2 regions of the Psychromonas sp. KJ10-5 genome follow, and region 2 is predicted to be linked to the other one. Evidence: predicted binding sites of a transcription regulator. Region 2 holds the regulator's gene; the other holds the start of a gene.
The links. Region 2 encodes FliA, which starts transcription of late flagellar genes. Its sites were predicted from a motif close to CTAAAGNTNNNNNNNNNNNNGCCGATA; they were not measured.

Region 1 (3,435 bases), 930 kb from region 2:
TAACTTTAAAATCAGGTCTAATAGTTGAAGGCGTTGCAATTGACACATTAAAAGATGAACAAAAACAAGAGTGTATTAAACTGGAGAATAATGGCCAAGAGCTGATTATTGCTTTAGATAACATGACTTCTCTCACGGTAATGGTTAAGAACCCGCATCTAAAAGAGCTCTCTTTTGTTTAGTCTTGAGAAGCTCATACAGAGTATTAAAGGAGTGGAGGGTGATAGATAAATTCGTTGCTAATAAGCTATTTCCTCACCGCATTATTCATCAGCAGAATATCAAGGGCGAAAAGTTATTTGTGAAAGAGTCCGAGAGTTTTAGGTGGTTCGAGTACGCTGGTTCTTCTATACAATCGATTATGTCTTTAACTCATCCAACTCAAATCATCATGCCGGTTACACAATCTTTTTTATTGTTTTTATTAATTAATCCTAAGGCATTAAATATCTTAAATTTAGGGTTAGGAGGAGCATCCTTAGAACGTTGTTTAGCAAAATGTACTCAGCTATCTATTACTTCTGTTGAAGCTTCACAAACTATTATTACGATGGCAAAAGAGCATTTTTTATTAACAGACCAGTCTAATGTGGTTTACACAACAGCAGAGCAATTTGTTGCTGATTGTGATGAAAAATATGATGTGGTGCTCTCTGATCTTTTTATAGGCGAGCAGAGTGCAACTTGTTTATTTGAAGAACAGTTCTATCAGAATCTTATTAATATCACTAGTGATCAAAGGTTGATTTTAATTAATCTACATGTGCAAGATGAAAAATCATTTACGACTGTTTTGTTAACAATAAAGAAATATTTTCCGCATATAGCATTGGTTGATTTTAAGGACTTTAGCAATATTATGGTGATTGCTAGTTGTGTTGACATAAATGAGCAGCAACAACTTAAACAAAATAAAATATTGCTAACACAGCTGGATTGGCAAGGAATTGATGAGATTATTGATCATATAACCTATATTCCTGCGTGTTAATTGTAAGCGTTAAGATTAATGCAAATCAGTGCTTATATAAAATCATATATTTAAATAACAGCTAATTCTGATAACTAAATTAAATTTCTTCTTCTTCCTTCTCGATAGAGATAATGACACGTCTGTTTTCTTGGCGTCCTAAAATATCTCTATTATCAGCAACATGATGCCTTTCACCGTAACCAGATACTTTTATATTGTCATTATTAAAGCCAAGTTTTGCTAAGTAACTTTTCACTGAATTTGCTCTTTTTTCAGATAAAACTTGGTTATTGTTAATTGCGCCATATCCATCGGTATAACCAGAGACAAGAATGACGTTGATCGATTTATCATGTTTTATATAGTCTCCAATCATTTTTAGACGCTTTTTAGAAAATTGCGTTAATAACGAACCGTCTTTTTTGTAACGTAGGATACTATAAGAAATATCATCAAAGTTATAAGGCAGTAACTGTGATATACAGTCATTAAAGGCATCATAGGTTTTATTAAAATTGATTGATGATAACCCTACGCTAATTAATTGTTGATTGTTGTACCAGTCATGAAAGTAAAAAGTAGGCACTTGACCTCGCTCTAATTCACTTAGCATGCGCCATGCACTTTGCTTAGTAACATAGCCATCAAATTGTTGATGGAAGGTGACTGTATCGATTAATTCTGGTGCCGCGCCAGGGTGCCATTCTGGCGGTACAGACTTCAACTGTACAACCTCAGTACTTGGCATTGCTCTTTTACTTTCTAGGCGAAAATCTAAATTAATTTTCTTACTAGCTTTAGCAACAAAATTGGCTTGACCATATCTAGGAATTGGGTGCTCAAGTGTACATTGTATTGGTGATGAGCTACTTAAATACCAATTAGAGTTATCTAGTCCTGCATGATACTGCTTACTTGCAGAGTACACTGGCATAGTGGTCATAATGAATATTAAAGGTATTATTTTTTTCATAATCGCTCGATGTATTTGATCTCTGTTGTTTATATCGACAGATGACAGAATATCTTTAGTAAATTTATGCGGTTTTTTTTACTTTCTGGCATAATATTTGGACTTTATTTTAACAGTGAGATGAAATGGATAATAAATTAGCAGAACGGTTCCGAGGGTTTTACCCAGTTATTATTGATATTGAAACATCAGGTTTAGACTCCAATGTGCATGCGATGCTCGAAATTGCAGCTATTTTCCCTGAAATGGATGAACAAGGTTATTTAACCAGTGTTGATAAAATGCATTTTCATGTGATGCCATTTGAAGGTGCTGAGTTAGACCCTAAAGCATTGAGCTTCACTGGTATTGATCCTTTTAACCCTTTACGCGGCGCTGTTGATGAACGTGAAGCACTGACTGAAATTTTTAAAAAAGTACGTAAATATCAAAAACAGAATGAATGTAATAGAGCCATTTTAGTGGCTCACAATGCCTCTTTTGATCAAGGCTTTATTAACAAAGCAACGGAGCGTTGCAAATTAAAGCGTGTTCCTTTTCATCCTTTTGCTGCTTTTGATACAGCGAGTATGGCTGGATTGACTTTAGGACAAACTGTATTGGCTAAAGCCTGTGAAAAAGCGGGAGTTGATTATGACAATAATGAAGCACATTCTGCTTTATATGATACAGAAGTGACTGCTGAACTATTTTATTACATGGTTAATCGTTACAAAGCATTAGGCGGTTGGAATTAAATAAAATAAATGTTTATTTAATTAGTTTTTATTTAATGTTTTAAATAATACATATTGTTAAATAGAACAGATCTTTATATTCATTTTAAGCTTAGTTTAGATTGTTTTTTAAGCTCTGGTTGTATAAAAAATATATAATTTGATAGTTGTTGTCTGAACTACTCATGACCCTTTCTGTCATAAAAAAGCCATTAATATTGGAAAATATTAATGGCTTTTTTTATTTTTAGTGTCTACTCTTTATTGGGTAGTTTGTGGGGTAGGTATAAAAACTGGGTTGCCATGTTTTTATTGGAATAACGCATTGGTAGATGTTGAGTAAATCAATTTGACTAACACATTTTTTAATTATTGTATTAATCAGTGTGAAATCATGTCTGCTATATAACATATTGTTAAATAGTCTATTTATTATAAATAGCAAAATGGGTTAGAAAGGGGATTGTGTAAAAGATGATAAAAGGTAAATACAATAAGCTGATTGTTTTAATGGCTTTTCTTTCACTCACAGCATGTGGTGGGGAAGGAAGCTCTGAAATAGCAGAGGAAATAGACGTAACTGTTGAAGAGTCATTTGAAGAATTAGTTAGTACTACTATTGATGAAGAGCAGGAAGCAGTTGAAACCGCATCATTGGAAATTAGCTGGGATGATTTGGCTGATAATGAAGATGGCTTTTTGATCGAACGTAGTTTGGATGGTGAAGATGATTTTATTGTCGTGACATCGGTGGATGTCAATGAAACCAGTTA
Region 2 (3,435 bases):
TAATGTGGCAAGAGATGGAGCGAAAAGAGCCCGTTCGAGCAATGATCATTAAATGGTTAAATAGTGCTGGATTTTCTGACGAAATTGCCGATAACTTAGCAAGTTACGTACCTGAAGATGCTTCTTCTAGTGAAGTGCAACAATATATACAGGCATTATTACAAGATAAAATTTTTATCGGACAAAATGAAATACTGTTAAAAGGTGGTGCGATTGCTCTATTAGGTCCTACTGGGGTGGGTAAAACAACGACAATCGCCAAGTTGGCTGCACAATTTGCCATTAAATATGGGCCAGAACAAGTGGCTTTAATTACTACTGACACATATCGTATTGGCGCACATGAACAGTTAGCGACCTACGGTAAAATCATGGGGTGCGCAGTCAGAGTTGCCAAAGATGCCGATGAATTATCACAAATTTTATATCAGTTTAGAGAAAAGCGTTTAGTGTTGATTGATACTGCTGGCATGGGCCAACGAGATGTTCGTCTTTCAGAACAGCTAGAAACGTTAATGAGTAGCAGTGGCGTGAATATTAAGAGCTACTTAGTGGTTCCATCAACTGCGCAGCGTCGTGTAGTTGAAGAAGCATTACAGCACTTTAAACGCATTCCGTTATCTGGATGTATCTTAACTAAAATTGATGAAAGTCTAGGTTTAGGTGAAGTATTAAGTGTCACAATGAAGCATGCTTTACCGATTAGTTATATCACAACTGGGCAGCGAGTGCCTGAAGATATTGAAATAGCAAAAGTGGAAAGTTTAATCAGTGATACGTTAACAATGATGGAAAACCAGCAACAAGAAGAGTCACATCAATGGTATAGCAATACAGACGATTAATTTCGGTGTTATAGTACATAATATGTTGGTTTAATTAATTTAAATAATGAGTAAGTAAGATGATGGCAGATCAAGCAAGCGGGTTAAGACGAATGGCAAATCACCAAGTGAAAGTTATTGCAGTAACTGGCGGTAAAGGCGGCGTAGGTAAAACTAATGTAACGCTTAATATGGCTGTATCGCTTGCAAAAATGGGTAAGCGAGTAATGATACTTGATGCCGATTTAGGACTAGCAAATGTCGATGTTTTATTGGGTATCCGAGTAATTAAAAATCTTTCTCATGTGTTATCTGGTGAATGTACGTTAGACGAAGTGATTGTTCATGGTCCAGAAGGGGTGATGATCATCCCAGCAACTTCTGGTACGCAATCTATGGTTGAATTAACAGATGTTGAACATGCGGGATTGATTCAAGCATTCAGTTCATTACAAACGCCTATTGATATCTTATTAATTGATACCGCTGCTGGTATTTCAAATATGGTGGTTAGTTTTGCTCAAGCTGCGCAAGATGTGTTGATGGTAGTGTGTGATGAGCCTACTTCTATCACCGATGCCTATGCATTGATTAAGATACTAAGTAAGCAAAATGGTGTGTATCGTTTCAAGATCGTCGCGAATATGGTACGCAGTCTCCGTGAAGGACAAGACCTTTTTACTAAGCTTACCCGAGTAACAGATCGTTTTTTGGATGCTTCTTTAGAGCTGGTTGCTTGTATTCCTTTTGATGGCAATGTGCGTCAAGCTGTTAGAAAGCAAAAAACTGTGGTTGATGCCTTCCCTAAAACCCCTGCATCTTTGGCATTTAAAGCATTAGCAAACCGTGCCACTGATTGGCCGATCCCACATCAACCGGGTGGACATTTAGAGTTTTTCATTGAAAAATTATTATTAAACGATAACGATGAAAGTATTAAAGAACTTTTATAGATAGCTGTTATAGATAATAACTAAAGCGGGAATGTTTATAAGTGATTAAAGCGCAGGGATATCAATCTGATACATCTGATTTGATTGGTCGTCATTCAGAGTTAGTACAAAAAATTGCATACCATTTAATGGCTCGATTGCCTGCTAATGTATTAGTCGATGATCTTGTGCAGTCTGGCATGATCGGTTTATTAGAAGCCGCGCGTAATTTTGATGCAACTAAAGGCGCAAGCTTTGAGACATTTGCCGGTATTCGTATTCGCGGTGCGATGCTTGATGAGATGCGTAAAGGAGATTGGGTTCCTCGTTCCGTTCACAAGAACAGTCGTACCATTGCAGCAGCAATTGATGCGGTAGAAAAGCAAACGGGTGAAAGTGCAACTGAAGTAGAAGTGGCCAATTATTTGCAAGTAACACTGGGTGAATACCAAAAAATGTTACAAGACGTAAATTGTGCCAAATTAGTAGCTTATGAGGATTTGCCCAATCCTAATGATATGTTCGCACAAACTAGTGCAACAGCAGATAGCACTTTTGATAATGTTGCTGAAAACCAATTTACAAAGCAATTAGCTGAGATGATAGAGACTCTTCCACAAAGAGAGGCATTAGTATTATCTCTGTATTACGACGAAGAATTAAATTTAAAAGAAATAGGGTTAATTTTAGAGGTGAGTGAGTCTCGCGTCAGTCAAATTCTTAGCCAAGCTTTGCATAAACTGAAATCTAAAGTTAACTCTGCTAAAATGTAACTATTAAGGGGTAATTATCTGTAGTGGCTCACATTATCGTGTTGAGCTAAAGATAATTTAAAAAATTAATGTATTTTTTTGCAATTTTTATCTATATATAACATATATATAGATATAGGTAGATTTTTGTTCTAGGGGAATATTTTGAATAAAGAAATGAAGGTTTTAATTGTTGATGATTTTTCGACAATGAGAAGGATAATTAAAAACTTATTAAGGGACTTAGGTTTTACCAATACATTTGAAGCAGATGATGGTCACACGGCGTTGCCGATGTTAAAAAACGGTGACTTCGAGTTTGTTGTAACTGATTGGAATATGCCAATTATGGAAGGGATCCAACTGTTAAAAGAGATCCGTAAAGACCCTAATTTAAAACATCTTCCAGTATTAATGGTAACTGCAGAAGCAAAGCGAGAGCAAATCATTGAAGCTGCACAAGCTGGTGTTAACGGTTACATAATTAAGCCGTTTACTGCAGGTACATTGAAAGAAAAATTAGACAAAATCTTTGAGCGTTTAGCTTAATTTAAGGAGTTAAGTATGGCAAATAATGTAATGCCACACCTATCACTTTCAGAAGCTAAAGCCTTAGTTGCACATTTAGAAGCAGACCAAATAGAAGATGCTAATAAAATTGTAGAAAGTGTTAAACATTTTAATACCACTGAAAGCGTCTTGTTTGGGCAAGTGGGCGAGTTAACCCGTGAGTTACATGAAGCATTACTAAGTTTTCATAATGATACGCGTTTATTAGATTTAGCTGGTCATGATTTACCTGATGCAAAAAATCGTTTGAATTACGTTATTGAAATGACTGACAAAGCAGCCAATACCACTATGGATGCAATTGATCATTGTTTACCTGTGACTGATAAGTTGATTAATGACTTGGATGAGGTTATG

Region 1: a site for FliA is predicted at 1,979-2,005, ahead of AC0L3W_RS03480 (flagellar protein MotY). Genes of this name have one in related genera too.

What each region holds. Positions count from the first base shown of each region.
Region 1 is NZ_CM147864.1:739,058-742,492, forward strand. It holds gene AC0L3W_RS03470 (Rho-binding antiterminator) at 1-182, shown strand, start outside; gene AC0L3W_RS03475 (spermidine synthase) at 221-991, shown strand; gene AC0L3W_RS03480 (flagellar protein MotY) at 1,071-1,946, opposite strand; gene rnt (ribonuclease T) at 2,072-2,683, shown strand; gene AC0L3W_RS03490 (fibronectin type III domain-containing protein) at 3,173-3,435, shown strand, end outside.
Region 2 is NZ_CM147864.1:3,723,744-3,727,178, forward strand. It holds gene flhF (flagellar biosynthesis protein FlhF) at 1-845, shown strand, start outside; gene AC0L3W_RS16380 (MinD/ParA family protein) at 905-1,777, shown strand; gene AC0L3W_RS16385 (RNA polymerase sigma factor FliA) at 1,819-2,529, shown strand; gene cheY (chemotaxis response regulator CheY) at 2,674-3,057, shown strand; gene AC0L3W_RS16395 (protein phosphatase CheZ) at 3,073-3,435, shown strand, end outside.